3 regions of the Lysinibacillus sp. G01H genome follow, and region 2 is predicted to be linked to each of the others. Evidence: a T-box and tRNA genes for the amino acid it is inferred to sense, from the RefSeq annotation. Region 2 holds a T-box; the other regions hold tRNA genes.
What was found. The T-box of region 2 lies ahead of leuS (leucine--tRNA ligase). A T-box ahead of a tRNA ligase gene usually reads a tRNA of that ligase, here a tRNA-Leu.

Region 1 (10,594 bases), 1.3 Mb from region 2:
TTAAAGGGAGAAGGAATTGCAGTACGGGAAATGCGTAAGCATGCATCATGGTATTTAAAAGGAATCCGTGGCAATGGTAAGGCCCGCAATGCTATTAACCAAACAGAAACGGCGGCAGAACTTCGAGTACTATTAAATAGTCTTGTACAGGAGTATGAAGAAAGCGAAACTAAATTGATTGTTCCAGAAGTCAAAGAATTAATTATATAGTTTTTATTATGGGCGTCTCTATAATTTGATAGAGGCGCCTTTTCAGCAACACCTTTAATTTTTAGAATTATTAATTATTTTGTATTGGATTGAAAATAAATTGAAACAGATGATTACAGCACTGAAATTGTGTACAATAGAAATATTATGGACGTAAACGCGGACAATTTACTTAAGGAGTGAAACAAGTGTCAAATATAGAAGAATTAAATGATCAACTATTGGTGAGACGCCAAAAGATGACAACGATACTAGAAAATGGACAAGATCCATTTGGAAGCCGTTTTGAGCGTACACATTTATCAACAGAAGTACGTGAGCAATTTGCAGATCAAACAAAAGAACAGCTTGAGGAAAACCTTCAAGAGGTAATTATTGCGGGCCGTATTATGACGAAACGTGGTAAAGGAAAAGCTGGCTTTGCACATATTCAAGATTTAAATGGTCAAATACAAATTTATGTTCGTCAAGATCATGTAGGCGAAGAAGCGTATGAATTATTTAAACAAGCTGATTTAGGAGATATCGTTGGTGTGCGTGGTAACGTGTTCCGTACACAAGTGGGAGAACTTTCTGTAAAGGCTGAGGAATTCACATTCCTTACAAAAGCGCTACGTCCTATGCCAGAGAAATTCCACGGCTTGCAGGATGTTGAGCAACGTTATCGCCAACGTTATCTAGATTTAATGACAAACGAAGATAGCAAAAAGACATTTATCACGCGTTCGAAAATTATTCGTGCAATACGAAATTACTTAGATAATGCTGGATACTTAGAAGTAGAAACACCAATGCTTCACACAATTGCTGGTGGCGCAGCTGCTCGTCCATTTATTACGCATCACAATGCCCTTGATATGGAATTATATATGCGAATTGCCATCGAATTGCATTTAAAACGTTTAATAGTTGGTGGTTTAGAGAAAGTTTACGAGATCGGACGTGTGTTCCGTAATGAAGGAATTTCTACACGCCACAACCCTGAATTTACAATGATTGAACTGTATGAAGCATTTGCTGATTATCAAGATATCATGTCTCTAACTGAAAACCTTATTGCACATGTAGCCCAAGAAGTTCTTGGTACAACATCCGTTCAATATGGTGAAGATGAAATCAACCTTGCTGTAGGCTGGAAACGAGTTCATATGGTTGACGCTGTAAAAGAGGCAACAGGTGTAGACTTCTGGCAGCCGATGACAAAAGAACAAGCACAAGCACTTGCTAAAGAGCATGGAGTTGAAGTAAAGGATGTTCACGAAGTAGGTCATATTATCAATGAATTCTTCGAACAGAAAGTAGAAGAGACGCTTGTACAGCCTACATTTGTATATGGTCACCCGGTAGAAATCTCACCTCTTGCGAAGAAAAATCCAGAGGACGAGCGTTTTACAGATCGCTTTGAGTTATTTATCGTTCGTCGTGAGCACGCCAATGCTTTCACTGAGTTAAATGACCCTATCGACCAACGCCAACGCTTTGAAGCACAATTGGCAGAAAAAGAAGCAGGTAATGATGAGGCACATGAAATGGACAATGATTTCATTGAAGCATTAGAATACGGTATGCCTCCAACAGGTGGTTTAGGTATTGGTATTGACCGTTTAATTATGCTACTAACAAATTCACCATCAATTCGTGATGTATTATTGTTCCCAACAATGCGTCATATTACAAAATAAATTGCTGCGTAGGCTCTTTATAGAGCTATTAAAGAGCAGTCAATGGATTAAGAGGAGAATTCACATGATAGTGAGTTCTCTTCTTTTTGTTCAATGAAAAAAATTAAGTTGTTTAAACGTGGTTTATATTTAGGTTATACTTTTATAGTTCTATGTTTTTCAAATACAATAAGTATAAAAAAGAAGTATTTTATTGGGGGCTTATAATGAATTACAAAATTATTAACAAACAAGTATATGAACAGGCACAATTACGTTCTGTTTCTGATGTTCCGTTTACAGAGGAAGAACTCGAGCATGGTATGAAATTAGTCGTTGCTAAAAAAGACGAGACTCTTACTTTATATTTAGTAGAAATAGATGGCCATAAGAAATTTGATGTTCGTTGGGACGATTCTTCTGAAATCTTTAGTGGCTGGTATTCTGCATGGGATAACTTCTTGTGGTGTTTAAATATAGTTGACCCTCAAGGTAATGAAATAAAATAGGGACATATTAGAAATAAGCAGGCGCTAAAGTACTTCTACTTTAGCGCCTGCTTATTTTCATTTATTGCATTTTTATAAAACCTTCTAAGACTTAAACAACATATTTAAATTTGTAGTTTTTTATGAGCTATATTTAACTTGAAAAGTAAGTAGTATTGTAATTTAAGATATTGAGATTTAATAGAAAGAGATGTATAGTAAAACAAATAATAAATAAGGAAAGATACTATGATTCACGATTCTCGTAAATGCGCAAAATAGCTTATTAAAGCAAGTTTATTAAATAAAATTAGATTTTGTTTAAAAAACACTTGCGAAGTGCTTTCCAACGTGATAAATTATTACTTGTCGTTAAGACAATGCAATCAACGACATCGAACTTCAAAAACAATTTGAAAAAAGATGTTGACATAAACAATTGATTATAATATAATTTAAAAGTCGTCTCCGGTGATTTGAAAAATATTTCAAAAAAGTGTTGACAACAAAAGAGAAGAAATGTTATAATTTAAAAGTTGCTGTCGAGAGATGGTTGCTAAATGAACCTTGAAAACTGAACAAGCAAAACGTAATCAATAAAGTTTTAAGTAACTAGCTTCGGTTAGGGAACGAAACGCAATTTTGGACATCAAACATGATGCCAGCAAAACAATTTGAGCTAATCAAATTTCTTTTATGGAGAGTTTGATCCTGGCTCAGGACGAACGCTGGCGGCGTGCCTAATACATGCAAGTCGAGCGAACAGAAAAGGAGCTTGCTCCTTTGACGTTAGCGGCGGACGGGTGAGTAACACGTGGGCAACCTACCCTATAGTTTGGGATAACTCCGGGAAACCGGGGCTAATACCGAATAATCTCTTTTGCTTCATGGCAAGAGACTGAAAGACGGCATCTCGCTGTCGCTATAGGATGGGCCCGCGGCGCATTAGCTAGTTGGTGAGGTAACGGCTCACCAAGGCGACGATGCGTAGCCGACCTGAGAGGGTGATCGGCCACACTGGGACTGAGACACGGCCCAGACTCCTACGGGAGGCAGCAGTAGGGAATCTTCCACAATGGGCGAAAGCCTGATGGAGCAACGCCGCGTGAGTGAAGAAGGTTTTCGGATCGTAAAACTCTGTTGTAAGGGAAGAACAAGTACAGTAGTAACTGGCTGTACCTTGACGGTACCTTATTAGAAAGCCACGGCTAACTACGTGCCAGCAGCCGCGGTAATACGTAGGTGGCAAGCGTTGTCCGGAATTATTGGGCGTAAAGCGCGCGCAGGCGGTCCTTTAAGTCTGATGTGAAAGCCCACGGCTCAACCGTGGAGGGTCATTGGAAACTGGGGGACTTGAGTGCAGAAGAGGAAAGTGGAATTCCAAGTGTAGCGGTGAAATGCGTAGAGATTTGGAGGAACACCAGTGGCGAAGGCGACTTTCTGGTCTGTAACTGACGCTGAGGCGCGAAAGCGTGGGGAGCAAACAGGATTAGATACCCTGGTAGTCCACGCCGTAAACGATGAGTGCTAAGTGTTAGGGGGTTTCCGCCCCTTAGTGCTGCAGCTAACGCATTAAGCACTCCGCCTGGGGAGTACGGTCGCAAGACTGAAACTCAAAGGAATTGACGGGGGCCCGCACAAGCGGTGGAGCATGTGGTTTAATTCGAAGCAACGCGAAGAACCTTACCAGGTCTTGACATCCCGTTGACCACTGTAGAGATATAGTTTCCCCTTCGGGGGCAACGGTGACAGGTGGTGCATGGTTGTCGTCAGCTCGTGTCGTGAGATGTTGGGTTAAGTCCCGCAACGAGCGCAACCCTTGATCTTAGTTGCCATCATTTAGTTGGGCACTCTAAGGTGACTGCCGGTGACAAACCGGAGGAAGGTGGGGATGACGTCAAATCATCATGCCCCTTATGACCTGGGCTACACACGTGCTACAATGGACGATACAAACGGTTGCCAACTCGCGAGAGGGAGCTAATCCGATAAAGTCGTTCTCAGTTCGGATTGTAGGCTGCAACTCGCCTACATGAAGCCGGAATCGCTAGTAATCGCGGATCAGCATGCCGCGGTGAATACGTTCCCGGGCCTTGTACACACCGCCCGTCACACCACGAGAGTTTGTAACACCCGAAGTCGGTGAGGTAACCTTTTGGAGCCAGCCGCCGAAGGTGGGATAGATGATTGGGGTGAAGTCGTAACAAGGTAGCCGTATCGGAAGGTGCGGCTGGATCACCTCCTTTCTAAGGATTATTTCGGAATACAAACCTTGGGTTTGTACGATTACGTTTTGCGTTCAGTTTTGAAGGTTCATTCTATCTGAATGAAACACTTCAAAACTTGTTCTTTGAAAACTGGATAAAACGACATTGAAATTGTAACAAACACATTTATTTTTTAAGTTTTTTATAGGCTTAATAACTTGGTTAAGTTATTAAGGGCGCACGGCGAATGCCTTGGCACTAGGAGCCGAAGAAGGACGGCACTAACACCGATATGCTTCGGGGAGCTGTAAGTGAGCTTTGATCCGGAGATTTCCGAATGGGGGAACCCACTACGTTTAATCGCGTAGTATCTTGACGTGAATACATAGCGTCTTGAAGGCAGACCCAGGGAACTGAAACATCTAAGTACCTGGAGGAAGAGAAAGAAAAATCGATTCCCTGAGTAGCGGCGAGCGAAACGGGAAGAGCCCAAACCAAGAGGCTTGCCTCTTGGGGTTGTAGGACACTCAATACGGAGTTACAAAAGAGCGAGTTAGATGAAGCGACTTGGAAAGGTCCGCCAGAGCAGGTAAAAGCCCTGTAGTCGAAAGTTCGTTCTCTCCTGAGTGGATCCTGAGTACGGCGGAACACGTGAAATTCCGTCGGAATCCGGGAGGACCATCTCCCAAGGCTAAATACTACCTAGTGACCGATAGTGAACCAGTACCGTGAGGGAAAGGTGAAAAGCACCCCGGAAGGGGAGTGAAAGAGATCCTGAAACCGTGTGCCTACAAGTAGTTAGAGCCCGTTAATGGGTGATAGCGTGCCTTTTGTAGAATGAACCGGCGAGTTACGATTACGTGCGAGGTTAAGCTTTAGAAGGCGGAGCCGCAGCGAAAGCGAGTCTGAATAGGGCGAAATAGTACGTGGTCGTAGACCCGAAACCAGGTGATCTACCCATGTCCAGGGTGAAGGTGAGGTAACACTTACTGGAGGCCCGAACCCACGCACGTTGAAAAGTGCGGGGATGAGGTGTGGGTAGCGGAGAAATTCCAATCGAACTTGGAGATAGCTGGTTCTCTCCGAAATAGCTTTAGGGCTAGCCTCGTGATGAGAATACTGGAGGTAGAGCACTGTTTGGACTAGGGGGCCATCCCGGTTTACCGAATTCAGACAAACTCCGAATGCCAGATATTTATACACGGGAGTCAGACTGCGAGTGATAAGATCCGTAGTCAAAAGGGAAACAGCCCAGACCACCAGCTAAGGTCCCAAAGTAATCGTTAAGTGGAAAAGGATGTGGCGTTGCACAGACAACCAGGATGTTGGCTTAGAAGCAGCCATCATTTAAAGAGTGCGTAATAGCTCACTGGTCGAGTGACGCTGCGCCGAAAATGTATCGGGGCTAAACGATTCACCGAAGCTGTGGATTGACATCTACGATGTCAGTGGTAGGAGAGCGTTCTAAGTGCGTTGAAGTCAGACCGGAAGGACTGGTGGAGCGCTTAGAAGTGAGAATGCCGGTATGAGTAGCGAAAGACGGGTGAGAATCCCGTCCACCGTATGACTAAGGTTTCCTGAGGAAGGCTCGTCCGCTCAGGGTTAGTCGGGACCTAAGCCGAGGCCGATAGGCGTAGGCGATGGACAACAGGTTGATATTCCTGTACCACCTCCTCACCGTTTGAGAAATGGGGGGACGCAGTAGGATAGGGTAAGCGCGCCGTTGGTTGTGCGCGTCCAAGCAGTAAGGCGTGTGTGTAGGCAAATCCGCACACTGTAACGTTGAGCTGTGATGGCGAGTCCGTATGGACGAAGTTCCTGATTTCACACTGCCAAGAAAAGCCTCTATCGAGGTGAGAGGTGCCCGTACCGCAAACCGACACAGGTAGTCGAGGAGAGAATCCTAAGGTGTGCGAGAGAACTCTCGTTAAGGAACTCGGCAAAATGACCCCGTAACTTCGGGAGAAGGGGTGCTCTTGAGCGTGCAAGCGCATGAGAGCCGCAGTGAATAGGCCCAGGCGACTGTTTAGCAAAAACACAGGTCTCTGCAAAACCGTAAGGTGACGTATAGGGGCTGACGCCTGCCCGGTGCTGGAAGGTTAAGAGGAGTGGTTAGCGCAAGCGAAGCTGCGAATTGAAGCCCCAGTAAACGGCGGCCGTAACTATAACGGTCCTAAGGTAGCGAAATTCCTTGTCGGGTAAGTTCCGACCCGCACGAAAGGCGTAACGATCTGGGCACTGTCTCAACGAGAGACTCGGTGAAATTATAGTACCTGTGAAGATGCAGGTTACCCGCGACAGGACGGAAAGACCCCGTGGAGCTTTACTGTAGCCTGATATTGAATTTTGGTACAACTTGTACAGGATAGGTAGGAGCCAGAGATCTCGGAGCGCCAGCTTCGAAGGAGGCGTCGGTGGGATACTACCCTGGTTGTATTGAAATTCTAACCCATGCCCCTTAGCGGGGCAGGAGACAGTGTCAGGCGGACAGTTTGACTGGGGCGGTCGCCTCCTAAAAGGTAACGGAGGCGCCCAAAGGTTCCCTCAGAATGGTTGGAAATCATTCGTAGAGTGTAAAGGCACAAGGGAGCTTGACTGCGAGACCTACAAGTCGAGCAGGGTCGAAAGACGGGCTTAGTGATCCGGTGGTTCCGCATGGAAGGGCCATCGCTCAACGGATAAAAGCTACCCCGGGGATAACAGGCTTATCTCCCCCAAGAGTCCACATCGACGGGGAGGTTTGGCACCTCGATGTCGGCTCATCGCATCCTGGGGCTGTAGTCGGTCCCAAGGGTTGGGCTGTTCGCCCATTAAAGCGGTACGCGAGCTGGGTTCAGAACGTCGTGAGACAGTTCGGTCCCTATCCGTCGTGGGCGTAGGAAATTTGAGAGGAGCTGTCCTTAGTACGAGAGGACCGGGATGGACACACCGCTGGTGTACCAGTTGTCTTGCCAAAGGCATCGCTGGGTAGCTATGTGTGGACGGGATAAGTGCTGAAAGCATCTAAGCATGAAGCCCCCCTCAAGATGAGATTTCCCATTACGCAAGTAAGTAAGATCCCTCAAAGACGATGAGGTAGATAGGTTCGAGGTGGAAGTGTGGTGACACATGGAGCTGACGAATACTAATCGATCGAGGACTTAACCAAAAAAGTTTGAAGCATTCAATGCACCGTTTATCCAGTTTTGAAAGAACAAGTAAGTTTTAAAAAAAGCTTGTATTTATACTGAAATATGGTATAATAAATCTTGTCTTTTAATAAGTCTAGTGATGATGGCAAAGAGGTCACACCCGTTCCCATACCGAACACGGAAGTTAAGCTCTTTAGCGCCGATGGTAGTTGGGGGCTTCCCCCTGTGAGAGTAGGACATCGCTAGGCATAATACCCAGGAGGATTAGCTCAGCTGGGAGAGCATCTGCCTTACAAGCAGAGGGTCGGCGGTTCGAGCCCGTCATCCTCCACCATATGCCGGTTTAGCTCAGCAGGTAGAGCAACTGACTTGTAATCAGTAGGTCGTGGGTTCGATTCCTATAGCCGGCACCATTTTTCGAGCCATTAGCTCAGTTGGTAGAGCATCTGACTTTTAATCAGAGGGTCGAAGGTTCGAGTCCTTCATGGCTCACCATTTTCAAATAATAATAAGCGGGTGTGGCGGAATTGGCAGACGCACTAGACTTAGGATCTAGCGCCGCAAGGCGTGGGGGTTCGACTCCCTTCACCCGCACCATTATTTTCATTGCCAGATAAAAAAAGCTTATGCACATGCGGAAGTAGTTCAGTGGTAGAACACCACCTTGCCAAGGTGGGGGTCGCGAGTTCGAACCTCGTCTTCCGCTCCAAATGTGCCGGGGTGGCGGAACTGGCAGACGCACAGGACTTAAAATCCTGCGGTAGGTGACTACCGTACCGGTTCGATTCCGGTCCTCGGCACCATTTTAAATGCGCCCGTAGCTCAATTGGATAGAGCGTCTGACTACGGATCAGAAGGTTATGGGTTCGACTCCTGTCGGGCGCGCCATAATAACAACGGGAAGTAGCTCAGCTTGGTAGAGCACTTGGTTTGGGACCAAGGGGTCGCAGGTTCGAATCCTGTCTTCCCGACCATTTCCTAAAAATAAAAAAACGGGGCCTTAGCTCAGCTGGGAGAGCGCCTGCCTTGCACGCAGGAGGTCAGCGGTTCGATCCCGCTAGGCTCCACCAATTCAAATACATGAACCTTGAAAACTGAACAAGCAAAACGTAATCAATAAAGTTTTAAGTAGCTAGTTTTACTAGCGAACGAAACACAATTTTGGACATCAAACATGATGCCAGCAAAACAATTTGAGCTAATCAAATTTCTTTTATGGAGAGTTTGATCCTGGCTCAGGACGAACGCTGGCGGCGTGCCTAATACATGCAAGTCGAGCGAACAGAAAAGGAGCTTGCTCCTTTGACGTTAGCGGCGGACGGGTGAGTAACACGTGGGCAACCTACCCTATAGTTTGGGATAACTCCGGGAAACCGGGGCTAATACCGAATAATCTCCTTTACTTCATGGTGAAGGACTGAAAGACGGTTTCGGCTGTCGCTATAGGATGGGCCCGCGGCGCATTAGCTAGTTGGTGAGGTAACGGCTCACCAAGGCGACGATGCGTAGCCGACCTGAGAGGGTGATCGGCCACACTGGGACTGAGACACGGCCCAGACTCCTACGGGAGGCAGCAGTAGGGAATCTTCCACAATGGGCGAAAGCCTGATGGAGCAACGCCGCGTGAGTGAAGAAGGTTTTCGGATCGTAAAACTCTGTTGTAAGGGAAGAACAAGTACAGTAGTAACTGGCTGTACCTTGACGGTACCTTATTAGAAAGCCACGGCTAACTACGTGCCAGCAGCCGCGGTAATACGTAGGTGGCAAGCGTTGTCCGGAATTATTGGGCGTAAAGCGCGCGCAGGCGGTCCTTTAAGTCTGATGTGAAAGCCCACGGCTCAACCGTGGAGGGTCATTGGAAACTGGGGGACTTGAGTGCAGAAGAGGAAAGTGGAATTCCAAGTGTAGCGGTGAAATGCGTAGAGATTTGGAGGAACACCAGTGGCGAAGGCGACTTTCTGGTCTGTAACTGACGCTGAGGCGCGAAAGCGTGGGGAGCAAACAGGATTAGATACCCTGGTAGTCCACGCCGTAAACGATGAGTGCTAAGTGTTAGGGGGTTTCCGCCCCTTAGTGCTGCAGCTAACGCATTAAGCACTCCGCCTGGGGAGTACGGTCGCAAGACTGAAACTCAAAGGAATTGACGGGGGCCCGCACAAGCGGTGGAGCATGTGGTTTAATTCGAAGCAACGCGAAGAACCTTACCAGGTCTTGACATCCCGTTGACCACTGTAGAGATATAGTTTCCCCTTCGGGGGCAACGGTGACAGGTGGTGCATGGTTGTCGTCAGCTCGTGTCGTGAGATGTTGGGTTAAGTCCCGCAACGAGCGCAACCCTTGATCTTAGTTGCCATCATTTAGTTGGGCACTCTAAGGTGACTGCCGGTGACAAACCGGAGGAAGGTGGGGATGACGTCAAATCATCATGCCCCTTATGACCTGGGCTACACACGTGCTACAATGGACGATACAAACGGTTGCCAACTCGCGAGAGGGAGCTAATCCGATAAAGTCGTTCTCAGTTCGGATTGTAGGCTGCAACTCGCCTACATGAAGCCGGAATCGCTAGTAATCGCGGATCAGCATGCCGCGGTGAATACGTTCCCGGGCCTTGTACACACCGCCCGTCACACCACGAGAGTTTGTAACACCCGAAGTCGGTGAGGTAACCTTTTGGAGCCAGCCGCCGAAGGTGGGATAGATGATTGGGGTGAAGTCGTAACAAGGTAGCCGTATCGGAAGGTGCGGCTGGATCACCTCCTTTCTAAGGATTATTTCGGAATACAAACCTTGGGTTTGTACGATTACGTTTTGCGTTCAGTTTTGAAGGTTTATGAAATTTAATAAAACTTCCAAGAGGGCCTATAGCTCAGCTGGTTAGAGCGCACGCCTGATAA
Region 2 (10,594 bases):
AGGTCATTCTATGCCAAAACGTGTTTGGTTTTTAATTATCGGAATGCTTGTGAACACAACAGGCAACTCTTTTTTATGGCCTTTGAATGCCATTTATATGCATGATTATTTAGGCAAATCTTTAGCTATGGCTGGTTTTGTCTTAATGTTGAATTCTGCTGCTGGAGTAATAGGCAATCTATTAGGTGGTTACTTATTTGATAGAATTGGTGGCTATAAAGCTATTATGCTTGGTATTCTGTTAACGATTGCTTCATTAATTGGCTTAACAATTTGGCATGGTTGGCCACATTATGTGTGGTTTTTAACGATACTAGGCTTTAGTGGGGGCATTGTTTTTCCGGGTATGTTTGCCTTAGCTGGAGCTGCCTGGCCCGAAGGTGGACGTAAGGCTTTTAATACTATCTATTTAGCACAAAATGTCGGTGTTGCCGTAGGTCCTGCCCTTGCAGGTATAGTGGCAGATTATCAATTTGACTATGTGTTTAAAGTAAATTTAGGTATGTATATTTTATTCTTTTTCATTGCCTTATTTACATTTAAGCGTTTGGAGGCGGGCAGTATTGCACCTAAAAATGTCTTGAGTGAAAGTAAACGAATCGTAAACAAGGCCCCTTTCTATGCTTTGTTAATAATTAGTGCATCCTCTGTTTTATGCTGGCTAGCATATTCTCAATGGAGTGCAACCATTTCATCTTATACACAAGATTTAGGATTGGGATTAAAGCAATACAGCCTACTTTGGACAATCAACGGTCTTCTAATTGTCATTGGGCAACCACTCATTGCACCGCTCGTAAAGCGGTGGGAACACAATTTAAAGCGTCAGTTAGTATTTGGTGTAACGCTGATCGCACTTTCCTTTGGTATTATTGCCTTTGCAAATGATTTTAAAATGTTTGGAGCAGCGATGCTTGTCTTAACATTTGGCGAAATGTTTTATACGCCAGCATTACCAACGATTGCTAATCAACTGGCACCAAAAGGTCGTCAAGGATTCTATCAAGGGATTATCAATAGTGCTGCTACTGGAGGACGGATGATTGGTCCACTATTTGGTGGTATTATGGTAGATCAATTTGGCATGATTCCTCTCGTTTTAACATTGGTGGTCATCGTACTATTGGCGATTATTCCATGTTTAACATACGATTATCCTTTAAAGAAGAACAAAATAGTAGCAGATTAATACACTGAAAAGAGCAAAAACGAGTGTTAAGCACTTGTTTTTGTTCTTTTTTTTTTATAGTAGATATTGAAAAAATGTTGTGACAGGATTACAATCATACATATTCAAATATTTGAATATGTAGTTATATGGAGGGGTTTTTTATGGAAGAGGGCTTACAACAGTTTAAAGCAGATTTTTTCAAAGCATTAGCACATCCGTTACGCATTAGAATACTTGAACTCCTTGTAGATGGACAGAAAAGTGTCAATGAGATTCAAGATTGCTTAGAGAAAGAGGGTTCTGCTGTTTCTCAGCAATTAAGTGTATTGCGTGCTAAAAATATTGTTTATGGCGTCAAGGAAGGCAAAAAAGTTTATTATTCTTTAAGTGACCCAATGATTGGTGCATTACTTGGGGTGGCAAAGGATATTTTTAATAACCATTTGGTTCATACCATTTCGAGATTAGAGGAAATGACAAGTAATGAAGGTGACGAAGAGAATAAGTAAATCAATGATGATGACAAATTGGGCTTTGCTTATTATTTCGAAGGGAAGATTTATCTATGAAGTCACTGTTTACAGGACGCTTTGAAGGATATTCAGTTCAACATGTAAAGAAGGATTTATTGTCAGGGATTATTGTGGGAATCGTTGCTATTCCGCTTGCCATGTCCTTTGCCATAGCATCGGGTGTGAAACCAGAATATGGGATTTATACGGCTTGCATTGCAGGTATTCTTATTTCTCTCTTTGGCGGTTCTAAATATCAAATAGGAGGGCCTACGGGGGCGTTTGTGCCAATTCTATTGGGGATTGTACTTACCTATGGTTATGAAGATTTATTACTTGCGGGTTTAATGGCAGGGGTATTGCTTTGTGTCATGGGCTTTTTTAAGTTAGGGACTTTAATTAAGTTTATTCCACGTCCTGTAACAGTTGGTTTTACAGCAGGGATAGCTGTGATTATTTTTACAGGTCAAATCGCTAACTTTCTAGGCCTAACAAATGTTAAAAGACATGAATATTTTATCGCCAACATACAGGAAATCATTAAGCAGCTTGGTACGACAAATACGTATAGTATTCTTACTGCCGCCGTATGCTTGGCGACAATAATGATAACACCAAAGTTTTTTCCAAAGGTTCCTGGAGCATTAGCGGGTATCATTGTCTCTACACTGATGGCAACTTTCTTCTTTTCAGGACAAGTTGCTACTATTGCAACCGCTTATGGTCAGATTCCTAATACATTACCTCATTTCGCCTTACCGAACATCACGCTCGAACGATTACAACAACTTATTGGTCCCGCGTTTGTCATTGCAATGCTAGGTGGTATTGAGTCTCTATTATCGGCAGTTGTGGCGGATGGAATGACAAATAGTAAGCATAACAGTAATCGTGAGTTAATTGGTCAGGGGATTGCTAATATTGTGACGCCTTTATTCGGTGGTATTCCAGCAACAGGCGCCATTGCACGCACAGCGACCAATATCAAAACAGGCGCAGTATCTCCCATGTCGGGTATCATTCATGGTGTGTTTGTTTTAATCACATTATTGTTATTAGCTCCATATGCATCTCATATTCCGTTAGCAAGCATGGCTCCGGTACTGATGGTCGTAGCCTGGAATATGAGTGAACGACATCATTTTTCACATATCGCAAAATTAAAATCAGGCGACACACTAGTATTATTGATTACCTTTTTATTAACGGTATTCACTAGTCTTACATTAGCAGTTGAGGTAGGGCTTGTGCTGGCTGTGCTATTATTTGCGAAACGCATGAGTGAAAAGCTTGTTGTTACAAAAGTACTTCCAGATCATTCAAATAAAAGTGAAAAGGTACAGCCACATGTAGTGCATCAGCAGCATGATTGCCCGCAAATTAGTATGTACACAATTGAAGGGCCGTTGTTTTTTGGTGCTGCACAAATGTTTGAACAAACGATTGAAAGTACTTTGCATCAGCAACCAAGAGTTTTGATATTACGGATGGGGAAAGTGCCCTTTATGGATTCTACTGGAGAAGCATATTTTAGCAATATCATTGAAAATTATACAGCACAGGGCGGTACTATTTTGGTAACGGGTGTGCAAGGAGATGTAAAGGATGCTCTGCAGCACAATGGACTTTACGATAAAATAGGCGCGCAGCATTTTTTTCAGCATACTGGAGAAGCGATTACAAAAGCTTTCCATTATTTAAACGTCAATCAATGTATTGGTTGTCAGCACTTTGCTTTTCATGAATGTCAGGATTTATCAAAGTCTAAGGAAGAAAAGGATTTAATTGTTCAGTAATGGGTAAGCTGTAAACAAAGGCTTGTGCTTTTCAATACTTTCCATTAGAATAAATGCAATATCATGTAAAGACTGTGATGAGGAATAGTAGATTTGTGGTTCTTTTTAGAGAGCTAGCGGTTGGTGGGAGCTAGTAAGAATGCAAGTTGAACTCGCCTTCTGAGTCTGCCCGCGTGAAACAACGTGTGTCGTTTCTTCCGCGTTAAGGAAGCTTGAGCCGAGTGTAATCACTAATTTGGGTGGTACCGCGGGAGTACAAATTCTCTCGTCCCTTCTATAAGAAAGGGGCGAGTTTTTTTATTTTTTAAATATTTTGTCAATTATGATGGAGAGCAGCACGATCAATCGAAGGAGGAAAAAAAATGAGTTTTAATCATGAACAAATTGAAAAAAAGTGGCAGCAATATTGGGCTGATAACAAAACATTTAAAACTGAAAATGAAACAGCGAAGCCTAAATTTTATGCATTAGATATGTTCCCTTATCCATCTGGCGCAGGACTTCATGTAGGCCATCCAGAGGGGTATACGGCAACTGATATTCTATCACGCTTTAAACGTATGCAAGGCTATAATGTACTTCATCCAATGGGCTGGGATGCTTTTGGTTTACCGGCTGAGCAATATGCACTTGATACAGGGAATGATCCAGCTGAATTTACAGCTAAAAATATTGCGACATTTAAACGACAAATTCAAGAGCTAGGCTTCAGCTATGATTGGGATCGCGAAATTAACACAACTGATCCAGAGTATTATAAATGGACACAATGGATTTTTATCCAGCTTTATAAGAAAGGTTTAGCTTATGTGGATGAAGTAGCTGTTAACTGGTGTCCAGCACTTGGTACGGTATTAGCTAACGAAGAAGTAATTGATGGGAAATCAGAGCGTGGTGGTCATCCAGTAGAACGCCGACCAATGAAGCAGTGGATGCTTAAAATTACAGCCTATGCTGACCGTTTAATCGATGACTTAGAAGAAGTTGATTGGCCTGAATCTATTAAAGATATGCAACGCAATTGGATTGGCCGTTCAGAAGGGGCAGAAGTGACATTTGCCATTGACGGTTCAGATCAAAACTTCACAGTTTTCACAACACGTCCTGATACATTGTTTGGTGCTACATACTGTGTGCTTGCACCAGAGCATAAATTAGTGGAACAAATTACAACAGCTGACCAACGCCAAGCTGTTGAGGCTTATTTAGAGAAAGTTAAAATGAAATCTGACCTAGAGCGTACAGATTTAGCGAAAGAAAAAACAGGCGTATTTACAGGTGCTTATGCAGTGAATCCGATTAACGGTAAAAAAGTGCCAATTTGGATTGCTGACTATGTGTTAGTGTCTTATGGTACAGGTGCTATTATGGCGGTGCCAGCACATGATGAGCGTGACTATGAATTTGCAACTGAATTTGGCTTAGACATCGTTCCTGTCCTTGAAGGTGGAGACATTAGCAAAGAAGCATTTACAGGTGATGGTCAACATATTAACTCTGAATTCCTGAATGGCTTAAATAAAGCAGATGGCATTGCGAAAGCCATTGAATGGTTAGCGGAAAAAGGTGTAGGGGAGAAGAAAATTTCTTATCGTCTACGTGACTGGTTATTCTCCCGTCAGCGTTATTGGGGTGAACCAATTCCAATGATTCATTGGGAAGATGGCACGATAACGCCAGTTCCAGAATCAGAATTACCATTAATGCTACCAAAAACAGATAATATCCGTCCATCAGGTACTGGTGAATCACCATTAGCAAATATTGATGAATGGGTAAATGTTGTCGACCCAGAGACAGGTAAAAAAGGGCGTCGTGAAACAAATACAATGCCGCAGTGGGCAGGTTCGAGCTGGTACTTCCTACGCTATATCGACCCTACAAATACAGAGGCGATTGCAGACCCAGAGTTACTAAAACGTTGGTTACCAGTGGATATTTATATTGGTGGTGCGGAGCATGCTGTATTGCATTTACTATACGCTCGCTTCTGGCATAAAGTTCTCTATGATTTAGGCGTTGTTCATACAAAAGAGCCATTCCAAAAATTATTTAACCAGGGAATGATTCTAGGTGAAGGTAACGAGAAAATGTCTAAATCTAAGGGTAATGTTGTCAACCCAGATGAAATCATTACGTCACATGGTGCCGATACATTACGTTTATATGAAATGTTCATGGGCCCACTTGAGGCTTCTGTTGCATGGTCTACAAATGGTTTAGATGGAGCACGCCGCTTCTTAGACCGTATCTGGCGTCTATTTGTCAATGAAGAAGATGGCACAATTTCAGCAAAAATCCAAGTGTCTAACGATCAATCACTTGAAAAATCATACCACCAAACAGTGAAAAAAGTGACAGAGGATTATGAAGGCATCCGCTTTAACACAGCTATTTCACAAATGATGGTCTTTATTAATGATTGCTATAAAGCTGATGTGATTCCAACGGCTTATGCTGAAGGCTTTGTGAAAATGCTAGCACCAATCGCTCCGCATATTGCAGAAGAACTATGGCAACTATTAGGTCACAATTCAACACTTTCTTACGAGCAATGGCCAACCTATGATGAAGCAAAGCTTGTGGATGATGAAGTAGAAATTGCTGTACAGGTTGCTGGTAAAGTACGTGCGAAGATTGTTGTAGCAAAAGATGCGTCAAAAGAGGACATCGAAAAAGTAGCACTTGCTGATGAAAAGGTTCAAGAATATATGGCAGGAAAGAGCTTAGTGAAAATCATCGTTATTCCAGGCAAACTTGTCAATATTGTCGTCAAATAAAGAGCTATAAAGTAAAAATGTACATTACTAAATTCAATTTTAGTAATGTACATTTTTTAATTTGGCGTTATATAAGCGATAAAATAAGGACTGCACCCATCTAACTGAGTGCAGTTCAATACAATTTAAATAATCAATCCCACAATAATAGCTGTTAGGATACTTACGAGTGTAGCACCGTACAACAACTTTAAGCCAAAGCGGGCAACGACATTACCTTGTCTTTCATTCAAACCTTTTACAGCTCCCGAAATAATACCGATGGATGAAAAGTTGGCAAAGGATACAAGGAATACAGAAATAATGCCTAGTGTACGTTCACTCATGGACGCTGAGACGTCGCCAAGGTTAATCATGGCAACGAATTCATTCGTTACTAATTTAGTTGCCATAATACCGCCAGCAGCCACAGCATCTGCCCATGGAATACCCATTAGGAAAGCGATTGGCGCAAAGATATAGCCTAATATTTCTTGGAAGGATATACCAATAATCATATCGAATAATGAATTGATTAAATCCATTAATGCAACGAAACCAATAAGCATTGCTCCAACAATGATGGCTACTTTAAAGCCATCCATAATATATTCGCCAATCATTTGAAAGAACGCTTGCTTCTGTTCATCTTCAATCGTTAAGATATCTTCTTTTTCATCCACAGTATATGGATTAATGATAGAAACAATAATAAATCCGCCAAACAGGTTTAATACAATGGCCGTTACGACATACTTTGGCTCAATCATCGTCATATAAGCACCAACTACTGACATCGAAACAGTCGACATAGCAGAAGCGCATAACGTATACATACGTTGTGGTGCAATCTTATCTAATTGCTTTTTAACAGTGATGAATACTTCAGATTGGCCAACCATAGCAGAAGCAACAGCATTATAGGATTCCAATTTCCCCATGCCACTTACTTTACTTAAAAATAAACCTACCCATTTCATTAAAAAAGGAAGTATTTTAAAATGCTGCAAGATCCCAATCAGAACAGATATAAAGACGATCGGTAATAAAACAGCTAAAAAGAAGGGTGATTCTCCTTCATTTGCTAAGCCTCCAAAAACAAATGATATACCCGCATTTGCATAGGACAATAAGTGATCAAATACTTTGGTGATTCCTTTAATTAGCACATAGCCAACCGTTGTATTGAGTAGTAAAGCTGCCAATAAAAATTGGATGATCAACATAATCACTATATATTTATATTTTATTTCTTTTTTGTTTTTACTCATTAATAAAGCTAAGGCAAAAACAAGTAACAATCCACAAAAGGATATTAAGTATCTCATAAGTTCCTCCATAAGTATCTGTGATATTTTGTCCTGATGTTCCAATTTCAGAAGAACAGCTAAAGATCTTAATTAGTCAGACGTCAGACAAACAATCTCACTATAACAGTTTTTTCGCTAGGTATTCAATAGATAATAGAAAAAAAGTATGCAACACAGCATACAAATAAATTCAGTCTAAAAAATGTAGGATATTTCATAAAAAATACCCTCTTATTGTGTGAGGATTTTTTCTTTTTATGACTCTCATGTTAACGAAACTTTTTCGATTTTTTTGAAACCAACTAAGTTCGGATTACGACTATAGGGTGAATGTTTATAGGAGGTGTTTGGATGAGTGAGCATTTAGTGGCCATTATGAAAGAACACGGAGAATATTGCTTACGTGTGGCTTATCTTTATGTAAAGGATTGGGCGATGGCAGAAGAAATAGTCCAGGATGTCTTTTTTTCTTATTATCGGCAGCGGGATCGCTTTGAACATAGAGCATCTCTAAAGACCTATTTAGTTAAAATAACTGTACATAAAAGTCATGATTATTTACGAAGCTGGAAAAATAAACGCCATCAACTTTTTGAAAAATTGCATATTGGTGCAAGTAAACGAACACCAGAAACGCTGCTATTAGCACAGCATGAACGGTCAACCTTAACAAATGCTTTATTTGAGTTGCCTATTACTTATAGAGAAGTCGTCATTCTTTATTATTATCAGGAATTAAAGGTTAGAGAAATTGCAGATATTCTTACATGTGCAGAAAATACAGTTAAAACCAGATTGCATCGAGCAAGGAAAATGTTACAGGAAAAATTAGTGAATAGTGAGTGGAAGGTGTTAATGGATGACTACTTTTAAAGAGAAATTGGATCAAGAACTTGGTGAAGCACCACGATTTACACAATCCTTACAGGAGGATATTTTACGGCAAGTGCGGAAAACAAAAAAAACAAGACGCTGGACATATCCCTTGATCATCATAGGCACGATTGTCATGTTTCTATTGATAATAGAAATCGGTCCATTAGGGCAGATAGAGCAAAAGCAACATGCTTCAATTGTTCAGTTAGCACAGCAGCAATCAATAAAAAAATATACAATGATTTATAATTCAGATGAGGAGATCTTTAAGGCTGGAAGACCTGGGTGGGTCATTGGACAACGAGTAATGGAGCAAAGTTCAGAAAAAGAGTTATTACATCAACTATTACAGCAAGCTACAATGAAACAAATGAATGAGCGTACCTTTTTTAGATTACAACGTGATGTCTGGGTAGAGTTTGAAAAAGGGCAGGTTATGAAGCTGAAAATGTTCATAAACGAGGAGGATATCGGAATTGTTGATTATGACAACAATTCATTTTATAAAGTAGATAATAAAGAGCTGGCAAAGGCTTATTTAGATCTTGCTCTCAAAGAAGATGCTAAATTGGGAATGTCAGGTTTAATCGTTATGCTAGTTTTTCTCATAGCTATCCAAATGCTTGTCGATAAACTAATGAGGAAAAAATTTAACATACCAAAGGAATATGTCAATAGTCGGCATAGACGTGCTGTTTGGGCTATTAAAATTTTGAATACCATGATGCTCATGGTGATCATAATAAAAGGATGGATTTTATTTACTGTTATCATTGGAGGATATTTAGCTGTCAGCCTTTTCAGCTCTATTTTTATTGACTATTACTATGGTCGAGAGGAAAAAAGACATTATGTTTCCATTAGTTCGGCCATTGTTGGCTTGCTATCACTAATTCTATTCTTATTTTATATCAGTTAAATAAAGTATAAACCTGAACCCGAATAATCTCGAGTTCAGGTATTTTTTTCTATCGTTTCAGTCTGAAGCATTAATTGATAAATACTTGAGATCATAAAGCTTGCAGCTAATCCGTAAAGCGTATTAAAGCTTAAACCAACACCAATTCCAATAATGATGGAAAGCAGGATGACAAGCCAACTATGCTTATGAACATGACGATTCGTAAATAAAAGGATTAACACAAACGGTAGCATGGTAATGTGCAGGAAGGCAAAAGAATAAATAACACCTAAAATCGTTAAATCGATAGATAAGAAACAGGTGAATAAGATAATCATTAGGCCAATCAAATAGAAATAATAGGGTCTTTTGGTCACAAAAAAACGTTTCGTTGCCCGCATGTCCACAAGCAAGGTTGTGACAATGGCTAATAGGACAATGACGAGAAAAGCAAATGTAAGAAAGCCTGGTTGCACTTCATATAAAAACGTAAAAATCAGTACTTGGAATTGGCCAAATGATCCGCTGTATAGGGCAATCATTAAAATCGCAGTAAATGATAGCGTTAATAACGCTAAAATTACACCTGAGGAAAACAGACTGCGACGTACTTTTTTAGGTTTTATAAAGGCAATTAAATACCATGTTGATTTATCAAAAAATACTTGTCCTAAAACAGCTAGTTGAATAATGACATAGAACAGCAGAATTTCGCTATTTTTAAAATAAAATAAATAAGGGTGATATAAGCGAATACCCTCATATACGGTGCTTGCCCCATTTAATACAAAGTAATAAATAGGGATAAAAATAAGTAATGAAAAAAGAGCAATAATAAATAAAATTTCCAACCATAGTATACTTTTCACTGACATGATGCGGTCAAGAAGTAAGATGCCGATTAAAAAGAAAAAAAGTGTAATAGGTACTGGAATATTTAACATAATTTCAGACAATACACTAATGCTTATTAATTGAATAAGCCAAAGTTCAATACCTGTTAGCAGGTAAAATAGACGTATAACCTTTAAATTCATACCAGACAATTTACGCTGTATGGTAAAGAGCAAAAAACTTTGTGTATGCTGATTTTTTGTGTAATCGCTCTTATTCAACAATGAGCCAAGTATGATAAACGAAATAGCTGTTGCTAATGTATAACAAATGCCCGCCATAAAACCAAAAGAAATAAGGGCTGAAGGAGAGGACAATAATAAATTACCATTAATCCATCTCGCTAAAAGAATAATGACTCCTGCTGCTGTGCTT
Region 3 (10,594 bases), 690 kb from region 2:
AAGGAAAAAGTATCTTTTACTTTTGATGATCAATTATACGAAGCATATAAAGGCGAATCATTAGCAGCTGCATTACTTTCCCAAGATATCCGCACATTACGCGTGCATGAGGAAACCGGTCATCCACGTGGTATTTATTGTAATATTGGTCATTGCTTTGAATGCCGTGTAAATATCAACGGCTTAGATGGAGAACGTGCATGTATTACGCCAGTCACTGAAGGTATGGTTGTAAAGAGTGGCAAAGTACTTCCAACGACGGTACGTGATTGGAGGAAACATCATGGGAAATAAAGTAATTATTATCGGTGCTGGTCCTGCTGGTCTTTCTGCAGCTATTACTTTGGCTGAAAAAAATATTGGCGTTGTTGTTATAGATGAGTACCTTTATGCAGGCGGACGTTTACTTGGACAACTTTACGAAGAAAGCCCAAATAAATGGTGGAATGGCATAGTAGAATCCGAACGATTATTAGCTCGTGCTAAAGAATTGAATGTCGAGTTTTCTTTACAAACGTCAGTTTCAGATTTAGAAAAAATAGATCAAGATTGGGTACTCCATACGAATAAAGGTGTTTTCCATACAAAGCAGTTGCTCTTAGCTACAGGTGCCGCTGAATCACCGTTCCCTATTCCAGGATGGACGTTGCCTGGTGTGATGTCTGTAGGGGCTGCGCAAGTCATGACAAATGTGCATCGGGTAAAGCCCGGCAAGCGCGGCGTTATTATTGGTGTTAATGTGCTTTCTTCTGCAATTGCTATGGAGTTGCAAATCGCTGACGTGCAAGTGGCAGCTATCACATTACCTGCAGCCAATTTATTAACAATTAATAGTAGTAATCCATTAGAGGTAATGAATTCTTTATTGCATGTTTCTCATATGGCCCCTTCTCCACTTATAAAAATTGGTAGTAAGTTTATGAAAAATGAATTCCTAAAGAAACTTGGGATTACATTCTATCCTAAAGATGGGGTTAGAATGTGGGGGATTCCAATTATGTTGCGAAAAGCTGTTATTGAAATTGTGGGTAAAGACCAAGTTGAAGGTGTTGTTCTTGCAACAGTCAATATAGATGGTTCTATTGTTCCAGGCAGTGAGAAACGCATTGATGTAGATTTTGTTTGTATCGCAGGAGGATTATATCCGTTAGCAGAATTGGCCTCTTTAGCAGGTTGCCCCTTCCATTATATTGAACAATTAGGCGGATTCGTCCCTCTACATAATGAACAAATGGAGACGAACTTAACAGGCTTACATGTTGCGGGCAATATTACAGGAATTGAAGGCGCAAAAGTAGCATTCGCACAAGGAAAAGTTGCTGCCCTCACTATTGCATCCAAGTTAGGTGCTAGCGTTACGCAACTAGACATTCAACAAGCAATTGAAGATGTAGAAACAACAAGGGCTAATGCCCATATCCAATTCCATCCGGAAGTTTTAGTAGGTCGTCAAAAAATGAAGGAAATATGGTCACAAACTTTGTCACATACGCTAAGTTAATTATGTCCATTTTTTTAGACAAAAGTAAAAAAGTGTATACAGTTTTTAAATCAATTGTTCCTATAAAAAATCTTTCTCTAGCTTTTTAAGAGAAAGATTTTTTATTTTTTTATAGCCTTAACCCATTCGTTTCGTTGTCGAAAAAACATGAAGCTCAATTATTGGCATAAAAAATGCATTATCCATTAGTAGAAATAAAAGTTGAAAGGAGGGTTTCTATAGAACGATAGAGGAAGAAACAAGGATGTGGGCTGTGAAATGATTCTTTAAGGGGGAGAATAAATGGAAGCAATCGTAAATACTTTAGTTGATTACATTTGGGGAAATGCACTCGTTTACTTAGCATTAGGTGTAGGCTTATATTTCACTGTTATTACAAAAGCTGTTCAATTTCGTTATATTCCTGAGATGATACGGTTATTGCGTCAACGAGGGGAAACGAACGAAGGCATCTCTTCTTTTCAAGCTTTCTGTATGGCGTTGTCTGGACGTGTCGGGGTTGGTAATATTGCTGGGGTGGCAACTGCTATTGCTGCTGGGGGACCCGGTGCAGTATTTTGGATGGGAGTTATGGCCTTCCTCGGTGGAGCAAGTGCATTCATCGAATCAACTTTAGCACAAGTATACAAAGAAAAGGCGGATAATCAATATCGTGGTGGATCTCCCTATTATATTGAAAAAGGGTTAAAATTAAAAGGATTTGCCATCTTTGTAGCAATCGTAATTTGTATTTCGTATGGAATTTTAGTGCCAGGGATTCAAGCAAACACAATAGCTGCTTCATTTGATACAGCATTTCATTTTCCACCATTTGTAACAGGTATAATTATTGTTGTACTTTTAGCATTAATCATTTTTGGTGGCATTAAGCGGATTGCACGAGTAGCAGATAAAGTTGTCCCAATTATGGCGCTTGCTTATGTTCTATTAACAATCATTATTTTAGGAGCTAATTTAAGTGAAATTCCTGGAATGCTTAAATTAATCGTTACAAGCGCATTTGGTACAAATGAAATATTCGGAGGTATCGTTGGAGCGGCTATTGCCTGGGGTGTAAGACGTTCAGTATTTTCAAATGTGGCTGGTGCAGGTGAAGCAACATTCAGTTCAGCTGCCGCTGAAGTAACACACCCAGCTAAACAAGGTTTAGTCCAAGGTTTCTCGATTTATATTGATACGATAATCGTTTGCACAGCAACGGCTTTAATGATTTTAATAACAGGTATGTATAATGTAACACCTCCTGGCGCTACAACACCGCTTGTAGAGAACGTTCCAGGCCTTGTTGCAGGTACTGCTTATACGCAAGCCGCTGTATCTACTGTATTTCATAATCTTGGAAGTAGTTTTGTAGCCATTGCCATTTTCCTTTTTGCCTTTACAACTTTAATGGCATACTATTATATAGCAGAAACGACAATTGTATATCTAGATAAGAAATTACAATATCCAATATTAAAATTCGTTTTAAAAATAGTTTTTTTAATAGTCGTTTACATCGGAAGCATTCAATCTGTGAGCCTTATGTGGGGATTGGGGGATATTGGATTCGGAAGTATGAGCTATTTAAACTTTATTGTAATCGTTTTATTATCAAAACCTGCTATTAAAGTTTTGCGTGATTATGATCGTCAAAAGAAGGCAGGCCTGGATCCTATTTTCGATCCACGTGAGGTTGGCATTGAAAACGCCGATTTTTGGATTGCATACAGTGATAGATTTAAAAAGAAGAAATAAGTATGAAATAAAAAACAGTCAGCACTCAGCTGACTGTTTTTGTTGCCTAGCGACGTCCTACTCTCACAGGGGGAAGCCCCCAACTACCATCGGCGCTAAAGAGCTTAACTTCCGTGTTCGGTATGGGAACGGGTGTGACCTCTTTGCCATCATCACTAGACTTATTCGACCTCCAATACACGGCGTATTACTGCGTCAGCTGCTCTCGTTCAATCAGTCACGTACAAAAGTACGCTCCTTCAATCACTCATTTGCTTCCTTGTACTACTTGTGTCTTGAAGCTCTCTTTTTTATTGAAAGATTTGTTCTTTCAAAACTGGATAAACGGTGCATTGAATGTTTCAAACGTTTTGGTTAAGTCCTCGATCGATTAGTATTCGTCAGCTCCATGTGTCACCACACTTCCACCTCGAACCTATCTACCTCATCGTCTTTGAGGGATCTTACTTACTTGCGTAATGGGAAATCTCATCTTGAGGGGGGCTTCATGCTTAGATGCTTTCAGCACTTATCCCGTCCACACATAGCTACCCAGCGATGCCTTTGGCAAGACAACTGGTACACCAGCGGTGTGTCCATCCCGGTCCTCTCGTACTAAGGACAGCTCCTCTCAAATTTCCTACGCCCACGACGGATAGGGACCGAACTGTCTCACGACGTTCTGAACCCAGCTCGCGTACCGCTTTAATGGGCGAACAGCCCAACCCTTGGGACCGACTACAGCCCCAGGATGCGATGAGCCGACATCGAGGTGCCAAACCTCCCCGTCGATGTGGACTCTTGGGGGAGATAAGCCTGTTATCCCCGGGGTAGCTTTTATCCGTTGAGCGATGGCCCTTCCATGCGGAACCACCGGATCACTAAGCCCGTCTTTCGACCCTGCTCGACTTGTAGGTCTCGCAGTCAAGCTCCCTTGTGCCTTTACACTCTACGAATGATTTCCAACCATTCTGAGGGAACCTTTGGGCGCCTCCGTTACCTTTTAGGAGGCGACCGCCCCAGTCAAACTGTCCGCCTGACACTGTCTCCTGCCCCGCTAAGGGGCATGGGTTAGAATTTCAATACAACCAGGGTAGTATCCCACCGACGCCTCCTTCGAAGCTGGCGCTCCGAGATCTCTGGCTCCTACCTATCCTGTACAAGTTGTACCAAAATTCAATATCAGGCTACAGTAAAGCTCCACGGGGTCTTTCCGTCCTGTCGCGGGTAACCTGCATCTTCACAGGTACTATAATTTCACCGAGTCTCTCGTTGAGACAGTGCCCAGATCGTTACGCCTTTCGTGCGGGTCGGAACTTACCCGACAAGGAATTTCGCTACCTTAGGACCGTTATAGTTACGGCCGCCGTTTACTGGGGCTTCAATTCGCAGCTTCGCTTGCGCTAACCACTCCTCTTAACCTTCCAGCACCGGGCAGGCGTCAGCCCCTATACGTCACCTTACGGTTTTGCAGAGACCTGTGTTTTTGCTAAACAGTCGCCTGGGCCTATTCACTGCGGCTCTCATGCGCTTGCACGCTCAAGAGCACCCCTTCTCCCGAAGTTACGGGGTCATTTTGCCGAGTTCCTTAACGAGAGTTCTCTCGCACACCTTAGGATTCTCTCCTCGACTACCTGTGTCGGTTTGCGGTACGGGCACCTCTCACCTCGATAGAGGCTTTTCTTGGCAGTGTGAAATCAGGAACTTCGTCCATACGGACTCGCCATCACAGCTCAACGTTACAGTGTGCGGATTTGCCTACACACACGCCTTACTGCTTGGACGCGCACAACCAACGGCGCGCTTACCCTATCCTACTGCGTCCCCCCATTTCTCAAACGGTGAGGAGGTGGTACAGGAATATCAACCTGTTGTCCATCGCCTACGCCTATCGGCCTCGGCTTAGGTCCCGACTAACCCTGAGCGGACGAGCCTTCCTCAGGAAACCTTAGTCATACGGTGGACGGGATTCTCACCCGTCTTTCGCTACTCATACCGGCATTCTCACTTCTAAGCGCTCCACCAGTCCTTCCGGTCTGACTTCAACGCACTTAGAACGCTCTCCTACCACTGACATCGTAGATGTCAATCCACAGCTTCGGTGAATCGTTTAGCCCCGATACATTTTCGGCGCAGCGTCACTCGACCAGTGAGCTATTACGCACTCTTTAAATGATGGCTGCTTCTAAGCCAACATCCTGGTTGTCTGTGCAACGCCACATCCTTTTCCACTTAACGATTACTTTGGGACCTTAGCTGGTGGTCTGGGCTGTTTCCCTTTTGACTACGGATCTTATCACTCGCAGTCTGACTCCCGTGTATAAATATCTGGCATTCGGAGTTTGTCTGAATTCGGTAAACCGGGATGGCCCCCTAGTCCAAACAGTGCTCTACCTCCAGTATTCTCATCACGAGGCTAGCCCTAAAGCTATTTCGGAGAGAACCAGCTATCTCCAAGTTCGATTGGAATTTCTCCGCTACCCACACCTCATCCCCGCACTTTTCAACGTGCGTGGGTTCGGGCCTCCAGTAAGTGTTACCTCACCTTCACCCTGGACATGGGTAGATCACCTGGTTTCGGGTCTACGACCACGTACTATTTCGCCCTATTCAGACTCGCTTTCGCTGCGGCTCCGCCTTCTAAAGCTTAACCTCGCACGTAATCGTAACTCGCCGGTTCATTCTACAAAAGGCACGCTATCACCCATTAACGGGCTCTAACTACTTGTAGGCACACGGTTTCAGGATCTCTTTCACTCCCCTTCCGGGGTGCTTTTCACCTTTCCCTCACGGTACTGGTTCACTATCGGTCACTAGGTAGTATTTAGCCTTGGGAGATGGTCCTCCCGGATTCCGACGGAATTTCACGTGTTCCGCCGTACTCAGGATCCACTCAGGAGAGAACGAACTTTCGACTACAGGGCTTTTACCTGCTCTGGCGGACCTTTCCAAGTCGCTTCATCTAACTCGCTCTTTTGTAACTCCGTATTGAGTGTCCTACAACCCCAAGAGGCAAGCCTCTTGGTTTGGGCTCTTCCCGTTTCGCTCGCCGCTACTCAGGGAATCGATTTTTCTTTCTCTTCCTCCAGGTACTTAGATGTTTCAGTTCCCTGGGTCTGCCTTCAAGACGCTATGTATTCACGTCAAGATACTACGCGATTAAACGTAGTGGGTTCCCCCATTCGGAAATCTCCGGATCAAAGCTCACTTACAGCTCCCCGAAGCATATCGGTGTTAGTGCCGTCCTTCTTCGGCTCCTAGTGCCAAGGCATTCGCCGTGCGCCCTTAATAACTTAACCAAGTTATTAAGCCTATAAAAAACTTAAAAAATAAATGTGTTTGTTACAATTTCAATGTCGTTTTATCCAGTTTTCAAAGAACAAGTTTTGAAGTGTTTCATTCAGATAGAATGAACCTTCAAAACTGAACGCAAAACGTAATCGTACAAACCCAAGGTTTGTATTCCGAAATAATCCTTAGAAAGGAGGTGATCCAGCCGCACCTTCCGATACGGCTACCTTGTTACGACTTCACCCCAATCATCTATCCCACCTTCGGCGGCTGGCTCCAAAAGGTTACCTCACCGACTTCGGGTGTTACAAACTCTCGTGGTGTGACGGGCGGTGTGTACAAGGCCCGGGAACGTATTCACCGCGGCATGCTGATCCGCGATTACTAGCGATTCCGGCTTCATGTAGGCGAGTTGCAGCCTACAATCCGAACTGAGAACGACTTTATCGGATTAGCTCCCTCTCGCGAGTTGGCAACCGTTTGTATCGTCCATTGTAGCACGTGTGTAGCCCAGGTCATAAGGGGCATGATGATTTGACGTCATCCCCACCTTCCTCCGGTTTGTCACCGGCAGTCACCTTAGAGTGCCCAACTAAATGATGGCAACTAAGATCAAGGGTTGCGCTCGTTGCGGGACTTAACCCAACATCTCACGACACGAGCTGACGACAACCATGCACCACCTGTCACCGTTGCCCCCGAAGGGGAAACTATATCTCTACAGTGGTCAACGGGATGTCAAGACCTGGTAAGGTTCTTCGCGTTGCTTCGAATTAAACCACATGCTCCACCGCTTGTGCGGGCCCCCGTCAATTCCTTTGAGTTTCAGTCTTGCGACCGTACTCCCCAGGCGGAGTGCTTAATGCGTTAGCTGCAGCACTAAGGGGCGGAAACCCCCTAACACTTAGCACTCATCGTTTACGGCGTGGACTACCAGGGTATCTAATCCTGTTTGCTCCCCACGCTTTCGCGCCTCAGCGTCAGTTACAGACCAGAAAGTCGCCTTCGCCACTGGTGTTCCTCCAAATCTCTACGCATTTCACCGCTACACTTGGAATTCCACTTTCCTCTTCTGCACTCAAGTCCCCCAGTTTCCAATGACCCTCCACGGTTGAGCCGTGGGCTTTCACATCAGACTTAAAGGACCGCCTGCGCGCGCTTTACGCCCAATAATTCCGGACAACGCTTGCCACCTACGTATTACCGCGGCTGCTGGCACGTAGTTAGCCGTGGCTTTCTAATAAGGTACCGTCAAGGTACAGCCAGTTACTACTGTACTTGTTCTTCCCTTACAACAGAGTTTTACGATCCGAAAACCTTCTTCACTCACGCGGCGTTGCTCCATCAGGCTTTCGCCCATTGTGGAAGATTCCCTACTGCTGCCTCCCGTAGGAGTCTGGGCCGTGTCTCAGTCCCAGTGTGGCCGATCACCCTCTCAGGTCGGCTACGCATCGTCGCCTTGGTGAGCCGTTACCTCACCAACTAGCTAATGCGCCGCGGGCCCATCCTATAGCGACAGCGAGATGCCGTCTTTCAGTCTCTTGCCATGAAGCAAAAGAGATTATTCGGTATTAGCCCCGGTTTCCCGGAGTTATCCCAAACTATAGGGTAGGTTGCCCACGTGTTACTCACCCGTCCGCCGCTAACGTCAAAGGAGCAAGCTCCTTTTCTGTTCGCTCGACTTGCATGTATTAGGCACGCCGCCAGCGTTCGTCCTGAGCCAGGATCAAACTCTCCATAAAAGAAATTTGATTAGCTCAAATTGTTTTGCTGGCATCATGTTTGATGTCCAAAATTGTGTTTCGTTCACTAGCTAAACTAGCTACTTAAAACTTTATTGATTACGTTTTGCTTGTTCAGTTTTCAAGGTTCATGTCGTTGCCCTTTTGGACAACTATTTAAATTTATCATACAACCAAGAGGTTGTCAATACTTTTTTTGGAGCGGGTGATGAGAATCGAACTCACGACATCAGCTTGGAAGGCTGAGGTTTTACCATTAAACTACACCCGCATATATTTTCTTAAAAATGGCGCGCCCGGCAGGAGTCGAACCCACAACCTTCTGATCCGTAGTCAGACGCTCTATCCAATTGAGCTACGGGCGCATATGAAATTAATTGACTTGGTGCGGCCGAGAGGACTTGAACCTCCACGGGGTTGCCCCCACTAGGCCCTCAACCTAGCGCGTCTGCCGTTCCGCCACGACCGCATTCGATTAGTAACTTTTTTATTATACTATGATAATTCGAAAAGTCAACTCTTTTTCTTAAAGAGATGAGCCATGAAGGACTCGAACCTTCGACCCTCTGATTAAAAGTCAGATGCTCTACCAACTGAGCTAATGGCTCGAATTAAGAAATGAATGGCTGGGGTACTAGGATTCGAACCTAGGCATGACGGAATCAAAATCCGTTGCCTTACCGCTTGGCTATACCCCAATAAGTGGCGGTCCCGACCGGGATCGAACCGGCGATCTCCTGCGTGACAGGCAGGCATGTTAACCGCTACACCACGGGACCAAAATATTATATACATTAAATTATGAAAAATGACCCCTACGGGATTCGAACCCGTGTTACCGCCGTGAAAGGGCGGTGTCTTAACCACTTGACCAAGGGGCCATGGCTCCGAAGGCAGGACTCGAACCTGCGACAACCTGATTAACAGTCAGGTGCTACTACCAACTGAGCTACTTCGGAATAATTCATGTTATGTTGTCGCCGTTATCTTGTCGACTTTTACTATTATAGGGACAACTCAACAAAACGTCAACTATTTTTCAAACTTTTTTTACTCCACTAATTTTAATTTCCCCAAACACTTACTGCAACAATACTTTTCAACATTCATTTTTATTTTCCGTATATATAATTGGTGGCAATTGACACAAGTATATGTATAGCGTCGTCGCTGTTTTTTAACTGTAGCTTTAGGGACATGTAAAACTGCACAAAATCGGGGGGCATCTACTTTCCTTAATAATTCTCTAAAATCTTTATCTCGATGCTGATACCCTTTACCTTCAATATGTAGGTGATAATGGCATAATTCGTGTAAAACAATACCTTGAATTTCCTCCAAACCATATAACTCATAGGCTTTAGGATTAATCTCAATATTATGGGATTGTAAAAGATATCGTCCTCCCGTTGAACGTAATCTCGCATTAAAGTAGGCTTGATGCAGAAATGGCCTCTGAAAGTTTTCTAAAGATAAGCGACGAACAAGCTCTTGTAATTCTTGATTGTCCATAGTAATCACCTCTAACAACAAGAATACCACACTGCGTAGTATAGACAGTGTGGCAAAAATTTAGTACTCAAACTAATACTTGATTTTTAGGTGGAAGCATCGTTAAAGAGATACGTCCTTTCGTTACATCTATTTGTTCAACCCAGACAGTTACAATATCCCCAAGCGCCACAACTTCTAATGGATGCTTAATACGTTTATTTTGGAGTTTAGAAATATGCACAAGTCCATCTTGCTTCACGCCAATGTCAACAAATGCGCCGAAATCTACTACATTTCTTACCGTTCCCTGCAATTCCATACCTACTTTTAAATCTTCCATTTTTAATACATCAGTCTTAAGCAATGGTTGTGGGAATGCATCACGTGGGTCACGACTAGGTTTCATTAAAGTATCCACGATATCTTGAATTGTCACGACTCCTACTCCAAGCACATCACTTAACTTTTGGATATTTAGTGCTGCAATAGCTTCCTCTGCCTTCTGTGTCCCTAACTCTTTTTTATCTATTTGAGCCTCTGCTAATATTTGCTCAGCAAGAGCATAGCTCTCAGGGTGAATACCTGTAGCATCAAACGGATTTTTTGCTTCTGGGACACGTAGGAAACCAATAGCTTGTTCATACGTTTTGGCGCCTAACCTTGGAATCTTCTTTAATTGCGCACGTGTAGTAAATTGACCATTTTCCTCTCGCGTCTTTACGATATTCTCCGCAACAGTTTTTGATAGACCAGAAACGTATTGTAAGAGTGATGATGAAGCCGTATTTACATCAACACCAACTTGGTTAACAGCAGTTTCTACTATAAAAGATAGTGATTCATTTAATTT

Region 1: it encodes a tRNA-Leu, which carries the amino acid that the T-box ahead of leuS (leucine--tRNA ligase) is inferred to sense. The anticodon was not compared.
Region 3: it encodes a tRNA-Leu, which carries the amino acid that the T-box ahead of leuS (leucine--tRNA ligase) is inferred to sense. The anticodon was not compared.

Annotation. Positions count from the first base shown of each region.
Region 1 is NZ_CP118397.1:110,723-121,316, forward strand. It holds gene dusB (tRNA dihydrouridine synthase DusB) at 1-210, shown strand, start outside; gene lysS (lysine--tRNA ligase) at 390-1,892, shown strand; gene PSR12_RS00550 (hypothetical protein) at 2,099-2,380, shown strand; rRNA gene PSR12_RS00555 (16S ribosomal RNA) at 3,053-4,605, shown strand; rRNA gene PSR12_RS00560 (23S ribosomal RNA) at 4,787-7,714, shown strand; rRNA gene rrf (5S ribosomal RNA) at 7,830-7,945, shown strand; tRNA gene PSR12_RS00570 (tRNA-Val) at 7,956-8,031, shown strand; tRNA gene PSR12_RS00575 (tRNA-Thr) at 8,035-8,110, shown strand; tRNA gene PSR12_RS00580 (tRNA-Lys) at 8,117-8,192, shown strand; tRNA gene PSR12_RS00585 (tRNA-Leu) at 8,210-8,294, shown strand; tRNA gene PSR12_RS00590 (tRNA-Gly) at 8,332-8,406, shown strand; tRNA gene PSR12_RS00595 (tRNA-Leu) at 8,412-8,500, shown strand; tRNA gene PSR12_RS00600 (tRNA-Arg) at 8,509-8,585, shown strand; tRNA gene PSR12_RS00605 (tRNA-Pro) at 8,595-8,671, shown strand; tRNA gene PSR12_RS00610 (tRNA-Ala) at 8,692-8,767, shown strand; rRNA gene PSR12_RS00615 (16S ribosomal RNA) at 8,910-10,461, shown strand; tRNA gene PSR12_RS00620 (tRNA-Ile) at 10,556-10,594, shown strand, end outside.
Region 2 is NZ_CP118397.1:3,489,607-3,500,200, reverse strand. It holds gene PSR12_RS17685 (MDR family MFS transporter) at 11-1,189, shown strand; gene PSR12_RS17680 (ArsR/SmtB family transcription factor) at 1,333-1,680, shown strand; gene PSR12_RS17675 (SulP family inorganic anion transporter) at 1,737-3,479, shown strand; T-box leader at 3,545-3,755, shown strand; gene leuS (leucine--tRNA ligase) at 3,842-6,259, shown strand; gene PSR12_RS17665 (NupC/NupG family nucleoside CNT transporter) at 6,385-7,566, opposite strand; gene PSR12_RS17660 (sigma-70 family RNA polymerase sigma factor) at 7,900-8,421, shown strand; gene PSR12_RS17655 (DUF4181 domain-containing protein) at 8,408-9,343, shown strand; gene PSR12_RS17650 (permease) at 9,379-10,594, opposite strand, start outside.
Region 3 is NZ_CP118397.1:4,182,795-4,193,388, forward strand. It holds gene PSR12_RS21225 ((2Fe-2S)-binding protein) at 1-294, shown strand, start outside; gene PSR12_RS21230 (NAD(P)/FAD-dependent oxidoreductase) at 284-1,501, shown strand; gene PSR12_RS21235 (alanine/glycine:cation symporter family protein) at 1,784-3,238, shown strand; rRNA gene rrf (5S ribosomal RNA) at 3,283-3,398, opposite strand; rRNA gene PSR12_RS21245 (23S ribosomal RNA) at 3,589-6,516, opposite strand; rRNA gene PSR12_RS21250 (16S ribosomal RNA) at 6,698-8,250, opposite strand; tRNA gene PSR12_RS21255 (tRNA-Gly) at 8,448-8,521, opposite strand; tRNA gene PSR12_RS21260 (tRNA-Arg) at 8,539-8,615, opposite strand; tRNA gene PSR12_RS21265 (tRNA-Leu) at 8,634-8,719, opposite strand; tRNA gene PSR12_RS21270 (tRNA-Lys) at 8,786-8,858, opposite strand; tRNA gene PSR12_RS21275 (tRNA-Gln) at 8,874-8,948, opposite strand; tRNA gene PSR12_RS21280 (tRNA-Asp) at 8,954-9,029, opposite strand; tRNA gene PSR12_RS21285 (tRNA-Glu) at 9,060-9,131, opposite strand; tRNA gene PSR12_RS21290 (tRNA-Asn) at 9,133-9,209, opposite strand; gene PSR12_RS21295 (SprT family protein) at 9,301-9,762, opposite strand; gene PSR12_RS21300 (Tex family protein) at 9,830-10,594, opposite strand, start outside.